Regions from separate parts of the Micromonospora sp. Llam0 genome, predicted to be linked through region 1. Evidence: riboswitches for the same ligand, from Rfam matches in the RefSeq annotation. Region 1 holds a riboswitch; each other region holds the start of a gene.

What was found. Region 1 has a riboswitch for cobalamin ahead of EDC02_RS11625 (iron ABC transporter permease). Riboswitches for the same ligand answer to the same signal wherever they lie in the genome.
Region 2: another riboswitch for cobalamin. It lies ahead of cobN (cobaltochelatase subunit CobN); the one in region 1 lies ahead of EDC02_RS11625 (iron ABC transporter permease).
Region 3: another riboswitch for cobalamin. It lies ahead of EDC02_RS08270 (CbtB-domain containing protein); the one in region 1 lies ahead of EDC02_RS11625 (iron ABC transporter permease).
Region 4: another riboswitch for cobalamin. It lies ahead of EDC02_RS22580 (ribonucleoside-diphosphate reductase subunit alpha); the one in region 1 lies ahead of EDC02_RS11625 (iron ABC transporter permease).

Annotation. Positions count from the first base shown of each region.
Region 1 is NZ_RJJY01000001.1:2,603,951-2,608,862, forward strand. It holds gene EDC02_RS11615 (ABC transporter substrate-binding protein) at 1-934, opposite strand, end outside; gene EDC02_RS11620 (ABC transporter ATP-binding protein) at 924-1,751, opposite strand; gene EDC02_RS11625 (iron ABC transporter permease) at 1,748-2,818, opposite strand; cobalamin riboswitch at 2,900-3,090, opposite strand; gene EDC02_RS11630 (YcaO-like family protein) at 3,154-4,542, opposite strand; gene EDC02_RS11635 (YcaO-like family protein) at 4,539-4,912, opposite strand, start outside.
Region 2 is NZ_RJJY01000001.1:1,851,783-1,856,694, forward strand. It holds gene cobN (cobaltochelatase subunit CobN) at 1-2,418, opposite strand, end outside; cobalamin riboswitch at 2,475-2,605, opposite strand; gene EDC02_RS08360 (precorrin-3B synthase) at 2,723-4,012, shown strand; gene EDC02_RS08365 (precorrin-8X methylmutase) at 4,009-4,647, shown strand; gene EDC02_RS08370 (precorrin-2 C(20)-methyltransferase) at 4,644-4,912, shown strand, end outside.
Region 3 is NZ_RJJY01000001.1:1,832,704-1,837,615, forward strand. It holds gene EDC02_RS08255 (helix-turn-helix transcriptional regulator) at 1-587, opposite strand, end outside; gene EDC02_RS08260 (hypothetical protein) at 666-1,007, opposite strand; gene EDC02_RS08265 (CbtA family protein) at 1,076-1,834, opposite strand; gene EDC02_RS08270 (CbtB-domain containing protein) at 1,851-2,051, opposite strand; cobalamin riboswitch at 2,083-2,257, opposite strand; cobalamin riboswitch at 2,369-2,496, shown strand; gene EDC02_RS08275 (VWA domain-containing protein) at 2,577-4,592, shown strand; gene cobO (cob(I)yrinic acid a,c-diamide adenosyltransferase) at 4,592-4,912, shown strand, end outside.
Region 4 is NZ_RJJY01000001.1:5,186,659-5,191,570, reverse strand. It holds gene EDC02_RS41800 (hypothetical protein) at 143-532, shown strand; gene EDC02_RS22590 (ROK family protein) at 544-1,161, shown strand; gene EDC02_RS22585 (hypothetical protein) at 1,139-1,723, opposite strand; cobalamin riboswitch at 1,818-2,028, shown strand; gene EDC02_RS22580 (ribonucleoside-diphosphate reductase subunit alpha) at 2,169-4,544, shown strand; gene EDC02_RS22575 (ribonucleotide-diphosphate reductase subunit beta) at 4,640-4,912, shown strand, end outside.

The DNA of each region.
Region 1 (4,912 bases):
TGCCTTGGCTGGCGGGTCCGGCGTCCTGGCCGATGAGTCCGGCGTCAATGGGCAGATCCGCGAATGCGGTCGCGAGGTACTCGAGCGCGTCGATGTTGTTGGCGCCTTCGACGGTGTCGCGTAGCGGTAGGACGACGGTGGGCAGCTCGCCGACGCGCCACGCGGTGATCTCGGGTCGGGCCCGCAGGCGGTCGAGCTTGTCCGCTACGTCGAATGGGCCGTAGTCGCTGACGAGCAGCACGTGTGGGCGGGGTCGCGTGGCGAGCTGGTGCCAGGGCATCCAGCCGTAGGTGAAAGGCAGATCGGTTGTCACGGGTTCACCGCCGACTCGACGCAGCAGATCGGTCACCACGGCGGCGCTACCGGCGGTGAGCACGGCGTCGTGGCGGGGCATGTCGAGTACGAAGACCCGTCGTGGTGGGTTGCGTCGTGTTCGCGAGGCGACGGCGTCGATCCGGGTACGCCAGCCGGCGGCGATCGTCTCGGCCCGGTCGGCGACGCCGAGGGCGTGGCCGAGGGCGATGGTGTCGTTGATCGTCGAGTGGATCGTGGCCGGTGTGATGACGGGTGCGTCCTCGAGTGCGGCCTCGGTGAGCAGGAACGAGCGGATGCCGCGTCGGGCCAGTGCGGCGCGGGCGCCGAGGGCGCCGTCGCCGAACGCCTCGTTGTCGCCGGCGACTACCAGGTCGGGGCCGTGGGCAAGGATGTCGGCGAGTGTTGGGAAGCGACGCGGTAGCAACGAGATCTGTGCTCGGGTAGTGGCGGGCAGCGTCGACCAGCCGCCGTCGGTGTCGTTGGCGGCGACGACGCGGTCGACGGTGCCCAACGCCGCGAGCAGGGACAGTGGGCCGCTGTCGATGGTGACGACCCGCCGCGCCGGTGCCGCTGCTTCGCCGACGAGGCCCGGCCGGTAGGTCAGCTCGTCACCGGGCATTGTCGGCTCCGGTCGGTGTGTCCGGGACCGGATGCGACGGCGGGGGTCCGAGTGGGGCGTACACGAGTTGGGTTCCTCCGGTGAGTGGGTTGACGACGGTGGCGGCTCGGATGCCGAAGACCCGCTCGACCAGAGCGGGTTCGATGATCTGCGCCGGGGGGCCGCTGGCGACCAGCGCGCCGGCGTACAACACGTGCACGGCGTCGCAGTACGCCAACGCGAGGTTGAGGTCGTGCACGGCGGCCAGCACGGTGAGCTCCAGCCCGCGCAGCAGACGCAGGACCTCGTGCTGCGCGGCGACGTCGAGGTGGTTGGTGGGTTCGTCGAGCACGAGCAGATCGGCGCGTTGGGCCAGCGCGCGGGCAATGAGTACGCGTTGACGTTCGCCACCGGACAGCGTGGCGAAGGCCCGGTGCCGCAGATGGGAGGCGTCCACCCGGGTCAGGCAGCGGTCGAGCCAGGCGAGGTCGGCTGCGGTGTCGGGCTCGAATGCCCGCTTGTACGGGGTCAGGCCCATGGCGACCACGTCGGCGACGGTCAGTTCGAGCGCGTGGTCGCGTTCCTGCAGGACGACGGCGAGCCGACGGGCCAAGGCACGCGGGCGTAGCTGGGGAAGGCTCGTACCGTCGAGCCGGACGTCGCCGGAGTCGGGGCGCACGACGCGGTAGCCGGCGCGCAGCAGCGTCGTCTTACCGGCGCCGTTCGGCCCGAGGATGCCGGTTATCGTGCCGCGTCGTACGGTGATCGAGACGTCCCGCACGAGGTCCCGGCCGCCGACGTGCACGGTGACCGTGTCGAAGTCGAGCGCGCCGGTCACGCGGTGACCCCGAGCCCGCTGCGGCCGCTGCGGCGCAGCAGCAGCCAGAGGAAGAACGGGCCGCCGCACAACGCGGTGAGCACTCCCAGGGGCAGCTCCGCCGGAGCGGCCACGGTGCGGGCCGCGAGGTCGGCCAGGACGAGGAACGACGCGCCGGTGAGCATCGCCACCGGCAGCACGGCCCGGTGGTCGGCTCCCATGACGAGCCGCACGGCGTGCGGGGCCATCAACCCGACGAAGCCCACAGCGCCCACCCCGGCGACCGCCACGGCCGTCATCAGCGCGCAGACGCCCAGCAGTACGTATCGTTCCCGGGCGACATCGACGCCGAGGGTCGCGGCGGACTCCTCGCCGCCGCTGATGGCGTTGAGTGCCCGGGCGCGGGCCAGTAGTGCCGCGCCGCCGGCGACGGCCACCACGGCGGTCAGTGCCACCACGTCCCAGCGTGCCCCTGCCACCGTGCCGAGCAACCAGAACAGTATCCCGCGTACCGCCTGGTGGTCGGGTGAGCTGATCACCAGGTAGCTGGTGACCGCTGACAGGACGTACGAGACGACGACGCCAGCCAGTACCATCTGCACCGGTCCGGCCCGGCCGCTTCGGCGGCCGAGCGCGGTGACCAGCAGCACCGCCAGTAACGCGCCGAGGAAGGCTCCGGACGGCAGGGCGTAGATGCCCCAGGACGACAACGCGCCGAGCAGCGCCACCACGGCGGCGCCCACCGACGCTCCCGAGGAGACTCCCAACAGGTACGGGTCGGCGAGCGGGTTGCGCAGCAGCGTCTGCATGACCGCACCGACGGCGGCGAGCGCGGCGCCGACGACGGCGGCCAGCGCCGCGCGCGGCATCCGTACCAGCCAGACAATCTGTTCGTCGCCGTGCGGCCAGGTCACCGGGACCGGGGCCAGCAGTCGGCCACCGGTGTTGTTCCAGGCCACTGACCACACGGTCGTCGCCTTTACCTGCACCGGTCCGAGGCTCACCGCGGCGGTGAGGCAGGCGACGGTGACGACGGCGGCGACGGGCCAGTTACGGGCGCGCACGTCGGCGGCGTACGCGCGGGTCACCCCCTGCCGCTGATGGTGGGGGTTTCCGGAGCTGCCCGGGCAGCACGACAGTGACCACGGTGCCTCCACGCCTCGTAGAGCCGTTCGTTGTGGGGCGCGGTCGGTCTTCTGGCTTCCGGATCACTGCCGGCACCCGGCCTTCCCGGGCCGGGGTGGCCCAGTGGCGTCGCGAGGGGTGCCCGCTCCCCGGTCACAGCTGCGAGGGCAGCGCCGGATTCACACCGGCTTCCCACTACCGCGACCCGTTTCGGACCAGCGGAAACTAGCACACACGCCGGTGTGTGCCCTACAGCTGAGGTCTGCTGCCCGGTGCGTTCGCGCATGCTTGTCACGCCTCAGTGCGGCAGCGGGGTCAGCCGCAGCTGGCCGGGACCCTGCAGCAGTCGTGGCAGGCGAGCGCCGCCGAGCAGCGGAAACGCCGCTGCCGCGTTGCTGTACAGACCGGGCACGACTGCGCGTACGACGTGGAGCCCGGCCCAGCGTACGTCTGGTGTGGTCACGTCGACGGCGACGGCGTCGAATCCGTTGGCCCGGACCTGGTCGACCAGGAGGCGGACGCGCTGCGTCGCGCTCGGGTCGGCCCGGGCGGGCTCGGTGGGCGCGGCGGGTGGCGACGGCGGGGCAGGCTCGGCGGACCGGGCGGGCAGGGTCGGTGTGTCGGTCGGGGGCCAGCTGTTGACGGCGTCGACCAGCCCGTGTGCCAGCTCCGGGTCCAGGTATGCCTGCAGGTGGCATCCGGGGTCGGTGGCGTCGTGCCAGTCGGCGCGGTAGTCGCGCAGGTAGGCGCGGTCGGCGCGCCAGGGCTTGAGCGGGCTGCCGGGTGCGGCGGCCACCGCGGCGAAGGCGCCGTGGGGGTCGTCGAGGTCCCGCATGACCATCTGTACATGCAGGGCTTCGGCGAGTGCCTTGGCTGCGGCCGCATCGGTGTCGGGGTGGCAGGCGGTGCCCAGGGTGACGTAGTCGTCGACGGTGTCGTGCACGAGCGCGCCGAGCACCGGGAGCCCGAGTTCGCTGGGGAACCGGCAGAGCCGGGTCCGTAGGGCACCGGTCGCTCCCGCCGCTGGTGCCTGCAACCACGCCGGCGTCGGCAGGCGTGTCCCCGCCAGCCTCGCCGTCCAGGTCAGTGTCATCGCGTCACGTTCGACGAGTTCGGCCAGGGCGCTGGCGAGCGCTGCGTCCGTCGTCGTGCCGGCGCCGATCCCGGCGTACGCGGTGGCGGTGATCGGGGGCAGGTGGCGGTACCGGTAGCTGGTCCAGACCAGGGCTGCTGGCACCCAGACCGGTTCGCCGGTAGGGAGTCGGTGCCCACGGACCCACTCGGCCGGGGTGTCCCGGGTGAACGGGACGAAGGGGAAGCCGTCGGCGGCGTACTGGTCGGTGCTGTACAGCGGTAGGGTCTTCGGGTCCACCGCCTCATCACCGACGGTGGTCAGCTGCGTCCAGGTCGCGACGGGCAGGTCGGGCGGGACGAGGTTGCCGCAGTAGCGTTCCACCGCCTCGCCGATGGCGGCGCCCTCGGCCGCTGTCGGGTCCCACAACGCGGCGCCCATTCCGGACGGGTCGCTGCGCCATTCGCAGAAGGCGGTCGTGTCGCTGATGACGGAACGGACCAGGTGCAGCGCGGCGGGCAGGTGTGGGTGGCGTGGGTAGGGCTCGACGCGGCGGATGACGCCGGTGCGCGGGTCGACGAGCCCGCCGGGGACCGCTGTGCGCTGGCCGGTCACGAGTACGGAAGGGGGTCGAGCACCAGGTCCTCCTCGCGTGGTGGTGTGGACGTCCAACCCAGGCTGACCGGCTCGGTGTAGAGCCGTGGCACGCCGAGCAGGGGGAAGGCTGCGGGTGCGTACGCGGCGAGGCCGGGTACGACGACGCGGGCAACGTGCAGTCCGGCGAGCCGTACGTCCGGGGTGGAGAGGTCTGCCCACAGGGGTTGCAGCCCGGCGGCCAGCAGCGCTTGCAGCGGGCCGCCGGTGGTGTGGGCGGCGGCGTCGAGGTCGGCGGCGCTCACCCGGCCCTGTGGCCGGCGTAGGCGTGGCAGCAGGCGTTGTCGCACGGACGGGTCGAGGTAGAGCTGGGTGTGGCAGGCGAGGTCGT
Region 2 (4,912 bases), 750 kb from region 1:
GATCAGCCCGCGCAGCGGTGACCCGCTCGGCCCGGCCGGCACGTACCCGCCGGCCAGCGCGTGCGTGACGTGGGCCAGCTCGTCGGTGGTGCGGGCCAGCCGGGGCAGCACCTCGGTCGCCGCGAAGCGCAGGATCCGAGCGACCAGCGCGGCCCGCCCGTCGTCACCGCCGAGCACGCGCGTGGTGACCTCGGCGGCGGCGTCCGGCCGCCAGCTGTGCTCCTCCATCGCGGCCACCAGCTCCCGGGCGACCGCCTCGGCCGCGTCGGTGCCATCGCGGTCGGTGCCGGACTCGTCCAGGCCCAGCGCCTCCCGCAGGCCCGGCAGCGCCGCGACCTGCCCGGCCCACATCTGGCGGGCCCGCAGCATCGCCAGCACCAGGTCGACCCGGGCCGTGCCGACCGGTGCCGAGCCGAGCACGTGCAGCCCGTCGCGGATCTGCACGTCCTTGACCTCGCAGAGCCAGCCGTCGACGTGCAGCAGGAAGTCGTCGAACTCGGCGTCGTGCGGCCGGTCGTCCAGACCGAGGTCGTGGTCGAGCCGGGCCGCCTGGATCAGCGTCCAGATCTGCGCCCGGATCGCCGGCAGCTTCGCCGGGTCCAGGGCGGCGATGTTCGCGTGCTCGTCGAGCAGCTGCTCCAGCCGGGCGATGTCGCCGTAACTGTCCGCCCGGGCCATCGGCGGCACCAGGTGGTCGATCAGGGTGGCGTGCGCCCGGCGTTTGGCCTGGGTGCCCTCACCGGGGTCGTTGACCAGGAACGGGTAGATCAACGGCAGGTCGCCGAGGGCGGCGTCCGGCCCGCAGGCGGCGCTGAGCCCGACCGTCTTGCCCGGCAACCACTCCAGGTTGCCGTGCTTGCCGACGTGCACCACGGCGTGCGCGCCGAAGCCGTGCTCCAGCCACCGGTACGCGGCCAGGTAGTGGTGGCTCGGCGGCAGGTCCGGGTCGTGGTAGATGGCCACCGGGTTGGCCCCGAAGCCGCGTGGCGGCTGCACCAGCAGCACGATGTTGCCGGCGCGCAGTGCGGCGAGCACGATCTCGCCGTCCGGATTCCGGGACCGGTCCACGTACAGCTCGCCCGGTGGCGGACCCCAGTGCCGTTCGACCTGGTCACGCAGCTCGGCCGGGAACTCGGCGTACCAGCGGCGGTAGTCGGCGGCCGGGATCCGCACCGGGTTGCCGGCCAGCTGATCCTCGGTCAGCCAGTCCGGGTCCTGCCCGCCGGCGGCGATCAGCGCGTGCATCAACGCGTCGCCGTCGCCGTCAGCCAGCCCGGGGACCGCGTCGGGGCCGTCCGACGGCCCGACGTCGTAGCCGGCGTCGCGCAACGTCGACAGCAGAGCCAGCACACTGGCGGGGGTGTCGAGCCCGACCGCGTTGCCGATCCGGGCGTGCTTCGTCGGGTACGCCGACAGCAGCACCGCGATCCGTTTGTCGCCCGCCGCGACGTGCCGCAGCGCGGCGTGACGCACCGCGATGCCGGCCACCCGGGCGGCCCGCTGCGGGTCGGCGACGTAGACCGACAGCCCGTCGGCGTCGATCTCCTTGAACGAGAACGGCACGGTGATCAGCCGGCCGTCGAACTCCGGGATCGCCACCTGGGTCGCCGCGTCCAACGGGGACAGCCCGTCGTCGGTGGCCGCCCAGGTCTGCCGGGAGCTGGTCAGGCAGAGTCCCTGCAGGATCGGCACGTCCAGCTCGGCGAGGGCGCCGACGTCCCAGGCGTCGTCGTCGCCCCCGGCGCCGGCGGTCGCCGGTCGGGTCCCGCCGGCGGCCAGCACCGTCACCACCAGGGCGTCGGCCTGCCGCAGGGTGGCCAGCAGCCGCTGGTCGGGGGAGCGCAGCGAGGCGCAGTAGACCGGCAGTGCCCGGCCGCCGGCGGCGTCGACCGCGTCGCACAGCGCGTGCACGAAACCGGTGTTGCCGGCCAGGTGGTGGGCCCGGTAGTAGAGCACCGCCACGGTCGGCCGGCCCGGTCCGTCCGGCGTCGTCGCGCGCTCCAGCACGCCCCACTCCGGGGCCGGCCGTGGCGCGGCGAAGCCGTGCCCGGTGAGCAGCACCGTGTCGGACAGGAATCGGTGCAGTTCGGCCAGGTTCGGAGGGCCGCCGTGGGCCAGGTAGGCGTGCGCCTCGGCGGCCACTCCGGCCGGTACGGTGGAGAGCTCCATCAGGGCGGCGTCCGGGGCCTGCTCACCGCTGAGCACCACCACCGGACGGGGCCCGGCCAGCAGCGCGTCCAGCCCGTCCGGCCAGGCTCGGCGGCCGCCGAGCAGCCGGACCACCACCAGGTCGACGCCGGACAGCAGCTGCGGAAGGTCGTCGACCGACAGCCGGGCCGGGTTTGCCAGGCGCCAGGCGGCACCGCTGGCCCGCCCACTCAGCAGATCAGTATCTGAAGTGGACAAAAGTAGCATCATCGGACGCCCGGTCCTCCCTCGGGGTCCGCGCCCCGGGTCGTCGGTCGCGGCGACCGGAGTCTCCTGGCTCCCGGATCAACGCTCGCCCCGGCCTTCCGGCACCCGACTAAGGGGACCGTGGCCGTCGGTGGGGTCTGCTCCCCGGTGACAGTGGCGGGACCGCACCGGATTCACACCGGACTTCCTCCGCTTGTCGCCGCGTCTGGCTACCGAACACTGTCACGACCGGCGGACGTTTCGTCAAGGTGTGATGTACTCGCCGTGCGGCGGCCGCCTTCCGGGGACGACCCGTAGTATCCGCCGGGTGCCCGCCTTGCCATCGTCGCCCGCCCGGGGCGCACCCGATGCCTGCCCCGGCGCCCTGCAACTGCACCCGGCCGCCGACGGCCTGCTGGCCCGGATCCGCTGCCCCGGAGGGCTGCTCACCGCCGTCCAGCTCCGGCTGCTGGCCGCCGTCGCCCGTGACCATGGTGATGGACATCTCGAACTGACCAGCCGGGCAAACGTCCAGGTGCGCGCGGTCGCGGCCGCCGCCACCGGACCGCTCGCCGCCCGGCTGCGCGCCGCCGGGCTGCTGCCGTCTACCACGCACGAACGGGTCCGCAACATCCTCGGCTCCGCCCTCGCCGACATCGACACCCCGGCGGCCTGGGACGTCGGGGCGCAGGTCCGCGCCCTCGACGCGGCGATCTGCGCGGAGCCGGACCTGGCCCGGCTCTCCGGGCGGTTCCTCTTCGCCGTCGACGACGGCCGAGGCGACACTGTCGCGTCCCGAGCCGACGTCGGTCTACTGCCCGGTCCGGACGACGACGTGGCCGTGCTGCTCGCCGGTAGCGACCACGGGCTGCGGTCTCGGCCCGCCGACGCGGTACGGGCCGCGGTCGCCGCCGCCCGTGCCTTCCTGGACGATCCGGACGCGGCGGCCGGCAGCGCGTGGCGCCTCGATGACCTGACTCCGGCAGCGCTGGACCGCGTCGTGACCCGGGCCGGCGCCGCACCCGGGGTACGGCGTACCGCGCGGCGGTGGCAACCACCGACGCCGGCCGGCGGCCCCGCCGTGCCGGTCGGGGTGCGGCACCGACCCGACGGCGGCTTCGCCCTCGTCGTGGCGGTCCCGTTGGGACGGTTGACAGTCGACCAGGTCGACCTGCTCGCGGCCGCGTCGCCGCAGCTGCGGATCACGCCGTGGCGGGGGATGGTGCTGCCCCGGGTGACCGACCCCGCCGGTTGGGCGGACCGGTTCACCTGCGCCGGGCTGGTTACCGACCCCGGCTCGCCGTGGCTCGGAGTGACCGCCTGCGCGGGGCTGCCGGGCTGTGCCCGGTCGCGGGCCGACGTGCGCGCCGACGCGGCAGCGACGCACGCCGGGCGGCCGGCCCCGACCGGCGATGTGCCAGCACCGGGGCGCCGTCACCGCCTGCCGGTGCACTGGATCGGCTGTGAGCGTGGCTGCGGCACCCCGGCCGGGCCGGTGGTCCGGGTGACCGCCACCGGTGACGGGTACCAGATCGACGTCCCCGACCGGACCAGCGTCCACCTCCCGACCGGGGCCGCTCTCGGCGCGGCCGTCCAGACCGCACGTGAGGAGCCATGATGGGCCATGTCCGCGACGCGGCCGAGATCTACCGGCAGTCGTTCGCCACCATCCGTGCCGAGACCGACCTGAGCCGATTCACCGCCGAGCAGGCCCGGGTCGCGGTGCGGATGATCCACTCCTGCGGGATGGTCGACCTGGTCGACGACCTGGTCTTCTCGCCGCAGGTGGTGGCCGCCGCCCAGGGCGCGTTGCGGGCCGGTGCGCCGATCCTCTGCGACGCCACCATGGTCGCCGCCGGCGTCACCCGGCGCCGGCTGCCGGCCGACAACCCGGTGCTCTGTACCCTGTCCGACCCCCGGGTGCCGGAGCTGGCCGATCGGCTGGGCACCACTCGCAGCGCTGCGGCTGTCGAACTGTGGGTCGACCGCCTCGACGGCGCGGTGGTCGCCGTCGGCAACGCACCGACTGCGCTGTTCCGGCTGTTGGAGCTGGTCGACGCCGGTGCCGGCCGGCCGGCGGCGGTGCTCGGCGTACCGGTCGGTTTCATCGGCGCGGCCGAGTCCAAGCAGGCTTTGATCGACCATGGTGGACTGGAACACCTGGTGGTCCGGGGACGACGCGGCGGCAGCGCGATGGCCGCCGCCGCGCTCAACGCGATCGCCAACGACGACGAGGGACAGGTGGGGCGTTGAACGCGCGTCGTGGCGGAGCAGGCCAGCTGTACGGTGTCGGCCTCGGCCCGGGTGACCCGGAACTGGTCACCGTGAAGGCGGCCCGGCTGATCACCGCCGCCGACGTGATCGTGCACCACAGCGCCCGGCACGGTCGCAGCGTCGCCCGGTCCATCGCCGAGCCGTACCTACGCGCGGGACAGATCGAGGAGGCGTTGGTCTACCCGGTGACCACCGAGCGCAGCAGCCACCCTGGCGGCTACCGGGCGGCGATGGACGAGTTCTA
Region 3 (4,912 bases), 770 kb from region 1:
AGGGCGATCACACCCGTGGCGCCGAGCAGGATCGCCAACTGGAAGCGGTTCTCCACGCCGAGGCGGTCCATCAGGTTGCGCATCGTGTACGCGACGGTGCGCAGGCTCAGCCGCAGTTCCTCGGCGGCGGAGGCGTCGGTGTGTCCGGCGGCGAGGAGCGCGACCAGCGCCTGCTCGCGTGGGGTCAGTGTGATCGCAGGTCTCCCTTCGGGACCGGACCGGTTGCCCGCGCCCACAGCTGGTCGAACAGGTCGCACAGCTGGCGGACCGCGACCGGATCCACCAGCTCGTACCCGTACCCGGATGCCCCGGTCCAGTTGGCTGCGGTCCAGCGGTATCGCTGCGGCCGAGGCCGCCGCGCTGATCACTTCGGTGTTGATGGCCAGATGTTCGTGCCGTTCGGCGGCGACCAGCCGCCGCACCCGGTCGCCGGCGGCGGCCCGGCTGCCCAGGCTGCGTACCGCCGGATTGTCCGGGCCGGGTAGGTCGATGCCGTGCACGGTACGGAAATGCTGGCGCCAGACGTCCTGCCGCTGTACCGGCCGCGCGGGTCGGCGAAGCCGCGCGATGACCGGACCAGCTGGCATCCGGGCAGGCGCGCGTTCGGGGGCGTCGCTTGTCGGCCGTCGGATCGCGGTGGCCGGCAAGCGACGGCACCACGCGGGTCAGGACATCGGGGCGGACTTTCCCCAGCGGGGGGCGGCGAACCACAGCCTGGCGAGCCGGTCCGGGGGCGCGGCCAGGCCCGGACCGCCGGCCGCGATCCAGTCGACGACACTCGACAGTGATGTCTCGTCGAGCACACCGCCGAGCCACACCGGGCGGGCGCCCAGTCGGCGGGCCAGCGCCGCCGGCTGCACGACTACCACGTTGGACCGGTCACAGGCGTTGAGGCAGTCGGACACCCGTACCGACCCGGCGGCGCGCAGGATGTCGAGCTGCCGGTCATGGTCGACGTCCGGGTGTTTGCGACAGGTGCCGCAACAGCAGCCCCGGCAGACGGTCACCCGGACGGGGTGCCCGGGTGCCGGGCCTGCCGGCCCGTGCTCCGCTCCCGCCGCGCCGTCCTGCGCCGTCACGCGACGTCGGCGAGCGTGGCCCGCCGGTCACCGGTCCGGGCCGGGGTGAGTAGCAGTCCGAACACCACCCCGAGGACCGTCCACATCGCGGCGAGCTGTGCCAGCGAGGCGAGTCGGAACTCCCACAACAGCGCCGCCGGGATGTCGGCGGGCACGTCGACCCCGGAGGCCGGCCAGAGCGCCAGCAGCAGGGCGTACCCGACGACGGCCAGCGCCGCCGCGACCACCGTCCGGTAGGGTGCCGGCCGCGCCCAGCCGGCCAGCCGCCGGTGGGCCAGCAGCGCCAGCCAGGTGACGGCGGCCGCGGCGATGATGAACGAAAGGTACTGTCCGGTGCGCTGGTTGACGGTGTCCGGGTCGCCGACGCCCGGCGGGTTGGCCGGGAAGTGGATCGCCGGTAGCAGCGCCACCACGACGAAGCCGAGCCCGGCGAGCAGTCCCACCCGGCGGAAGTCATCCCGGCCGGGCAGCAGGTGCCGGGTCGCCGCGAAGACCACGGCGACGATCAACGCCAGGCACAGCGCCACCGCGACGGTGGCGACGAGCCCGCCGAAGACCTGCATGGCCCGACCGACCAACTCCTCGTCGTGGCTGTGTCCGGCCGTCCCGGTCGCCGCGCGGGCCTCTTCGACGACCAGCGCCGACTCGATCTGTGGTTCAACGATCAGCAGGGCCGCCAGCGCGCCCGCCACGCCGGCGGCCGTACCGGCGAGCAGGCTGCGGCCCAGTACCGCGCCGAACGGGTAGGTGCTCATCGGAGCTGACCCCCGCTCAGTGGCACGGGACGCCGAGTGCGTGCCGGCCGTCGTGGGTGAACTCGTGCACGAACTCGGCGGCACCGGCCAGCACCAGCCCGTTGTCCTGCGCGACCAGGTAGATGACGACCGCTGCGACGGCGGCCAGCAACCAACCGGCAAGCGGTACGCGGATGGCGGTGGGGGTGATGTCTCCGCCGACAGAAGGTGCAGTCATGCCAGGAAATCCTCTCGTCCATGCCTCGTGGCGATGCGGTACATGCCACGGCCGGTCTCCTGGCTCCCGGATCGTCGCGGCCGTCCCGCCTTCCCGGACCGTCGTCGGCCCAGTGGCGTGGTGGAACGGACACTTCCCGGTCACAGTGGCGAGGACCACGCCGGACTCACACCGGCTTCCCGAACACCGTGGCCTGCGCAGCGTACCGCCGTCGTGACCGCCCGGGCAATGGCTGCGGCGGTGGCCGGTACCGGGACCGGCGCCACGTTGACGGTGGACCTCCGGTGGGGGAGCATGACCGGCACGAGCGGTGCGCGGAGGAACCCGGTGCGAATCCGGGGCGGTCCCGCCACTGTGACCGGTGAGTTGCGTCCCCTTGAGACAGCCACTGCCCCGATGGCGGGAAGGCTCGGGACGCGACGTCGATCCGGCAGCCAGGAGACTCCGGCCGCTCGCTGGTCCACCGGTACGCGGGCGTGGACACCCGCGGGAGGGATTCACCATGCACACCTGTCGGCCCCTGCCATGACGCCGTACCCGTTCACCGCCGTCGTCGGCCTGCCCGACCTGCGGCAGGCCCTGCTGCTCGGCGCGGTGCACCCCGGCATCGGTGGAGTGCTCATCCGGGGTGAGAAGGGCACCGCGAAGTCGACGATCGTCCGCGCGCTCGCCGGGCTGCTACCGGAGGTCGACCGGGTGCTCGGCTGCCGGTTCGGCTGCGACCCCGCGGCCCCGGACCCGGCCTGCCCGGACGGACCGCACACCGCGCCGGTGACCGCACGCGGCGGCCCGGCCGCCCTGGTCGAGTTGCCGGTCGGCGCCACTGAGGACCGGGTGGTCGGCACCCTGGACATCCAGCGGGTGCTCAGCGCCGGTGTGAAGGCGTACGAGCCGGGGCTGCTCGCCGCCGCGCACCGGGGCCTGCTCTACGTCGACGAGGTCAACCTGTTGCCGGACCATCTGGTTGATCTGCTGCTGGACGCGGCGGCGATGGGCCGGGCCCACGTCGAACGCGACGGGGTGTCGGTCAGCCACGCCGCCCGGTTCCTGCTGGTCGGCACGATGAACCCGGAGGAGGGCGAGCCGCGTCCACAGTTGCTGGACCGCTTCGGGTTGATGGTGTCGGTGGCCGCGCCGACCGAGGTGGCCGACCGGGCCGAGGTGGTGCGCCGGCGGCTCGCGTACGAGACCGACCCGGTGGCGTTCGCGGACCGCTGGCGGTCCGCCGACAACCAGCTCGCGCTGCGGGTACGCGACGCGCGGGCCGCCCTGCCTGCGGTCACGCTGCCCGATGCTGAGATCGACCGGATCGCCCGGATCTGCCTGGCGTACCAGGTGGACGGTATGCGGGCCGACATCGTGATGGCCCGCGCCGCCGTCGCGTTGGCCGCCTGGCGGGGCAAACTGGCAGTCACCGCCGCCGAGGTCGCCGACGCAGCCCGGCTGGCGCTGCCGCACCGGCGGCGCCGTGACCCGCTCGACCCGCCCGGCGCCGACGAGCAGCGGCTCGACGAGGTGCTGCGTGACGAATGCGGCGACGACGACCCCGGTCCTCCTCCGCCGCAGGGTCCGCCGCCACCGGACGGCGGCCCGTCGCAGGGTCCCCCCGACTCGGACGGCGGCCCACCTTCCGAGCCAGCTACGCCGGACGCCGGTGGGCCGGCGGACGGTGCCGAGCAGCCGGACGGCGTACCGCCGGGCGGTCCGGCTCCGGCAGCGGCCGGGCCCGCGTACCGGCCCCGGACACTGCGGCTACCCGGGCTCGGTGCCGGCGCGACGCCCGGCCGACGTTCGGCGGCCCACGCCGACCGGGGCCGGGTGGTCGGTGCCGGATCACCGACCGGACGGCCGTCGACGGTGCATCTACCGGCCACGGTGCGCGCTGCCGCATCCCGGGGCGCCCGCCGGATCACCCCCGCCGACCTGCGCCAGGCCCGCTACGTCGGCCAGGAGGCGAACCTGATCCTGTTCGTGGTCGACGCCTCCGGGTCGATGGCGGCCCGGCAGCGAATGACCGTGGTCAAGACCGCCGTGCTGTCGCTGTTGCGCGACGCCTACCACCGGCGGGACCGGATCGGGATGATCACCTTCCGGGGTGCCGCCGCCGACGTGGTGCTGCCGCCGACCAGCAGCCACGAGGTAGCCGTCGCCAAGCTGGCGCAGCTGCGCACCGGTGGCCGTACCCCGATCGCCGCCGGGCTACGGGCGGCCGCCACCACCGTCGCAGCCGAGCGTCGCCGCGACCCACGCCGCCGGCCGCTGGTCCTGCTGGTCACCGACGGGCGATCGACCAGCGGGCCGGATCCGACAGCCCTTGCGCCGCTGCTCGCCGGCACCGCGATGGTGGTACTCGACTGCGAGTCCGGTCCGGTGCGACTGGGCCTGGCCCGGCGGCTCGCCACCGGCTTCGATGCCGAATGGCTGCCGCTGGAGGCGCTGTCGGCGGTGGTGCCGCACCCGGGCGCCGTCAACCGGGCGACCGCTACGAACCGGGCCGGCGCCGCGCGCCGGGTCGGCCTCGCCGCCGGGAGGGCCGCCTGATGCCACAGGGCAGACCGGAACACGTCCCCGACGACGGGCTGACCACCCGGGCCCGGCGCCGTCAGCCGGTGCTTGCCGTCCACACCGGCCCGGGCAAGGGCAAGTCGACCGCGGCCTTCGGGATGGCGTTACGGGCCTGGTCGGCCGGCTGGCCGGTGGTCGTCTACCAGTTCGTCAAGTCCCCGAAGTGGAAGGTTGGTGAGGAGGCGGCCCTGCGTACCCTCGGCGAGTCCGGCCGGGGTGCCCCGGTCACCTGGCACAAGATGGGGGAGGGCTGGTCCTGGATCCAGCGCCCGGGCACCGAGCGTGATCACGCCGCC
Region 4 (4,912 bases), 2.6 Mb from region 1:
GCTGGCGGCCTGTTGGTCTCCTGCCAGGCCCCCCGAGGGGCATCCGCTGCGGGTACCGTCGGTCATCGCCCGGCTCGCCGAGTGCGCCGCCCTTGGCGGTGCCGCCGCCGTACGGGTCAACCACCCCGACGACGTACGGGCGGTGAAGTCCGCCGTGGACCTTCCGGTGATCGCGCTGCACAGGGAGCGGGCCGCCGACCGCGACCTGATCACCCCACGCTGGGAGCTGGTCGAGGCGCTCACCGCCGTCGGGGTCCGGACCGTCGCCGAGGGCCGGTTCGCCACCCCCGACCAGGTGCGTGCCGCGTTCGCCGCAGGCGCGCACGCGGCGGTCGTCGGAACCGCGATCACCGACCCGGCCGCGTTGACCCGGTGCCTCGCCGCGGCCGTTCCACGCCTGACCGGCCCGGCCGCTCCACGCCTGACCGGCCCGGCCGCTCCACGCCTGACCGGCCCGGCCGCTCCACGCCCGACCGGCCCGACCGGTGCCGCCAGCGCCGGCAGTTCGGCGAGCCTGGCTGGGCAGCACTGATGGAGGCAACCATGGCCGGCACCGGCGACCCGGTCACCATCGGTGTCGACATCGGAGGTACGAAGATCGCCGCCGCGCTCGTCGTCGCCGCCGGCACCGGTACCGGCGGCGCCATCGTGGTCGGCGGCGACGTGGTGGTGGGCCGGCACGGCTTCGCCGGCAGCGTCGGGCACCTGCCGGCCGCCCGGCGCCTCGGCCGCCGCTGTGGTTGCGGCGCGGTCGACCACGTCGAGGCGTACGCGGCCGGCCCGGCGATCGCCGCCGAGTACGCGGCCCGGACCGGTCGCGGTGCGGCACCGCCCCTGGAGGAGGTCGCGGCGGCGGCCGCCAACGGCGATCCGGTCGCGCTGGAGGTGACCGACCTGGCGGCCCGGGTGCTGGGCACCGGGCTGGCCACCGCCGCCAACCTGCTCGATCCCGAGGTGGTCGTCCTCGGCGGTGGTGTGGTCGGGCTCGGCGACCGGTTCGTCGCGGGCGTACGCGCCGCGCTGCACGCGGCGGCGCTGCCCGGGATCGACCGGCTGCCGGTGCGTACCGCCCGGCTCGGCAACGCCGCCGTGCTGGCCGGCGCCGCGCTGCTTGCCGGCCAGCTCAGCGCTGGCCGGTTCAGCGCTGGCCGAGGTCGATGACGGTCTCGGCACCCGCCGCCGCGCCGCCACCTTGTCTGCCGGTCGCCGGGTCGCCACCTCGTCCGCCCGTACCGCCGCCGCTGGCAGCGGCGGGCCGGGCCGATTGTCGGTCCGGATAGAGCCACAACGATCCGATTGCCAGGGCCACCAGCAGGTGTACGGCGGACTCGCCGCCCCCTTTGTGGATCCAGCCCCGCCAGCCCGGCATGACGCCCAGCAGCAGTTCGCGCCCCGCGTCGATGTCCGCCGGTGCGATGACGAACGAAAGGGCAATCAGCGCCACGGTCGACGCGCCGAAGCCGACGACCAGGCCCACCCGGCACAGTCGGGGCCGTCGCCGGGGCCCGGCGGTCAGCGCCCATGCGGCCAGGCTGCTCACCGCCGCGATTCCGAGCATCGCCAGGTACGGGGTGCGTGGCGAGGTGACACCGGCGAGGGTGTTGTTCAGGTCGAAGACCGCACCGGCCCGCAGCCCGGTCGCCTGGATGCTGAGCGCCCCGACGACGCCGACGAGCAGGGTACCGAGCACCGCCCCGTACAGACCCCATAGCACGCTTCTCACCCGACGGACCCTCCTCCCCGGACCCGGTGCGACCCGACGCCGCGACACGCCGAACACAGTATCTGGTGTTGTGTCTTCTGGCTCGCTCCCATATATGGTGTATCCCGCAGCTGGTTCGGCCACCCCTCGGCGGTGGTCGAGGCAAGAGGGAACCCGGTGGGAGTCCGGGACTGCCCCGCAGCGGTGAGTGGGAACGACCGCCGTCACCGAGCACTGGACCCGTGGCGGGTCCGGGAAGCGACGGCCAGTAGGCACCGGCACGACGCCCACGAGTCCGAAGACCTGCCAGCGTGCCGCACGCGTCGCGTGCGGTGGTCGAAGGCCGCGCGGGACGGCCGACGCCGACGACCGGTCCACGCCGGCGGAGCAGACCGCCAGGTGAGTGACCGGTGGCGTCCTCCCCGCGTGTCCGTCGACCGGTGGACAGGCACGACAAGGGGAACCGATGCAGGTACGCAAGCGCAACGGCGACACCGAACCGGTGGACGTCAACAAGATCGTCAAGGCGGTCGAACACTGGGTCGCCGACCTGGACGAGGTCGACCCGCTGCGGGTGGCGACCCGGACGATCAGCGGACTGTACGACGGGGCGACAACCGCCGAGCTGGACAAACTGTCGATCCAGACGGCGGCGGAGCTGATCGGCGAGGAACCGCAGTACTCGAAACTGGCGGCCCGGCTGCTCGCCGCCTACGTGGACAAGGAGGTCCGCGGCCAGCAGGTGGCCAGCTTCAGCCAGTCGATCCGATACGCCCACGGCCTCGGGCTGATCGGCGACGACACCGCCGCCTTCGTCGCCCGCAACGCCCGCAAACTCGACGACGCCGTCGACGTCGACGGCGACCTGCGCTTCGAGTACTTCGGGCTGCGAACGGTGGCCGACCGCTACCTGCTGCGGCATCCGCAGACCCGGCTGGTGGTGGAGACGCCTCAGTACTGGCTGCTGCGGGTGGCGTGCGGGCTGTCCCAGACGCCGGCCGAGGCGATCGACTTCTACCGGCTGATCTCCAGCCTGGCCTATCTGCCCAGCTCACCGACGTTGTTCAACTCAGGCACCCGGCACACCCAGATGTCGTCGTGCTTCCTGGTCGACTCGCCGCGCGACGAGCTCGACTCGATCTACGAGCGTTACCACCAGGTGGCGAAGCTGTCGAAGTTCTCCGGCGGGATCGGCATCTCCTGGTCGCGGATCCGTGGCCGGGGCGCGCTGATCCGGGGCACCAACGGCAGGTCGAACGGCATCGTGCCGTTCCTCAAGACCCTCGACGCCGGGGTCGCGGCGGTCAACCAGGGCGGCCGCCGCAAGGGCGCCGCCTGCGTCTACCTGGAGCCGTGGCACCCGGACGTCGAGGAGTTCCTGGAGCTGCGGGACAACACCGGTGAGGACGCCCGGCGCACCCACAACCTGAACCTGGCCAACTGGATCCCGGACGAGTTCATGCGCCGGGTCGAGGCGGACGCCGACTGGTCGCTGATCGACCCGTCCGACGCGCCGGAGCTGCCCGACCTGTACGGCGAGGCGTTCGACGAGGCGTACCGGGCGGCGGAGAAGAAGGCGGTCCGGACGGTCAAGGCCCGCGACCTGTACGGGCGGATGATGCGCACCCTGGCGCAGACCGGCAACGGGTGGATGACGTTCAAGGACGCCGCGAACCGGCTGTCCAACCAGACCGGCGAGCCGGGCAACACGATCCACCTGTCCAATCTGTGCACCGAGATCCTCGAGGTCAACAGCGACACCGAGACCGCCGTGTGCAACCTCGGGTCGATCAACCTCGGCGCGCACGTCACCGCCGACGGCGTCGACTGGGACAAGCTGCGCGCCACGGTCCGTACCGCCGTGGTGTTCCTCGACCGGGTAATCGACATCAACTACTACCCGGCGGCGCAGGCGGCGGCGTCGAACCCGCGCTGGCGTCCGGTCGGGCTGGGGCTGATGGGCCTGCAGGACGCGTTCTTCACGCTGCGGCTGCCGTTCGACTCGGTACCGGCCCGGGAGTTGTCCACCCGCGTACAGGAGGAAATCTTCCTGACCGCGCTGGAAACCTCCGCCGGGCTCGCCGAACGGTTCGGCCCGCATCCGGCGTACGCCGAGACCCGGGCCGCCCGGGGCGAGCTGCACCAGGACCTGTGCGGCGCCGAGCCGGGCCAGCCCGAGCGGTGGGCCCGACTCCGGTCGACGATCGCCGCACACGGCCTGCGGAACTCGCTGCTGGTCGCGATCGCGCCGACCGCCACGATCGCGTCGATCGCCGGCTGCTACGAATGCATCGAGCCGCAGGTGTCCAACCTGTTCAAGCGCGAAACCATGTCCGGGGAGTTCCTGCAGATCAACACGTACCTGGTCGGCGAGCTGAAGGCGCGCGGGCTGTGGACGGCACCGGTCCGGGAGCAGATCAAGCGGGCCGAGGGGTCGGTGCAGGGCCTCACGGACCTGCCCGCCGACGTGCGGGAGCTGTTCCGTACCGCGTGGGAGCTGCCGCAGCGGGCGCTGATCGACCTGGCCGCCGCCCGCGCCCCGTACGTCGACCAGTCGCAGTCGTTGAACCTGTTCCTCAGTGCGCCGACCATCGGCAAGCTGTCCTCGATGTACCTGTACGCCTGGAAGTCCGGGCTGAAGACCACCTACTACCTGCGGTCGCGTCCGGCGACCCGGATCCAGCAGGCCACCGTCGGCATCGCGCCGACCGCCGGGCCGGTCGCCGGGCCGGTCGTCGGGCCGGTCGTCGGGCCGGTCGTCGGGCCGGTCGTCGCGGCCGGCGCCGACGAGGCGTCGGCCTGTTACCTGGAAAACCCCGAAACCTGTGAGGCCTGCCAGTGACCGTCTCCGAAACCAGCACCGTCTCCGCGACCACTAGCGCCGCCACCAGTAACGCTGCTGGCGCGGGCCGACGGCAGTTGCTGCTCGACCCCGGCATGGACCTGACCCTGCGGCCGATGCGCTACCCACAGTTCTTCGACCGGTTCCGGGACGCGATCAAGAACACCTGGACGGTGGAGGAGGTCGACCTGCACTCCGACCTGCCGGACCTGGCCAAGCTGTCGCCGGCCGAGCAGCACCTGGTGTCCCGGCTGGTCGCGTTCTTCGCCACCGGCGACACCATCGTCGCGAACAACCTGGTGCTCAACCTCTACCAGCACGTCAACTCTCCGGAAGGCCGGCTCTACCTGTCCCGGCAGCTGTTCGAG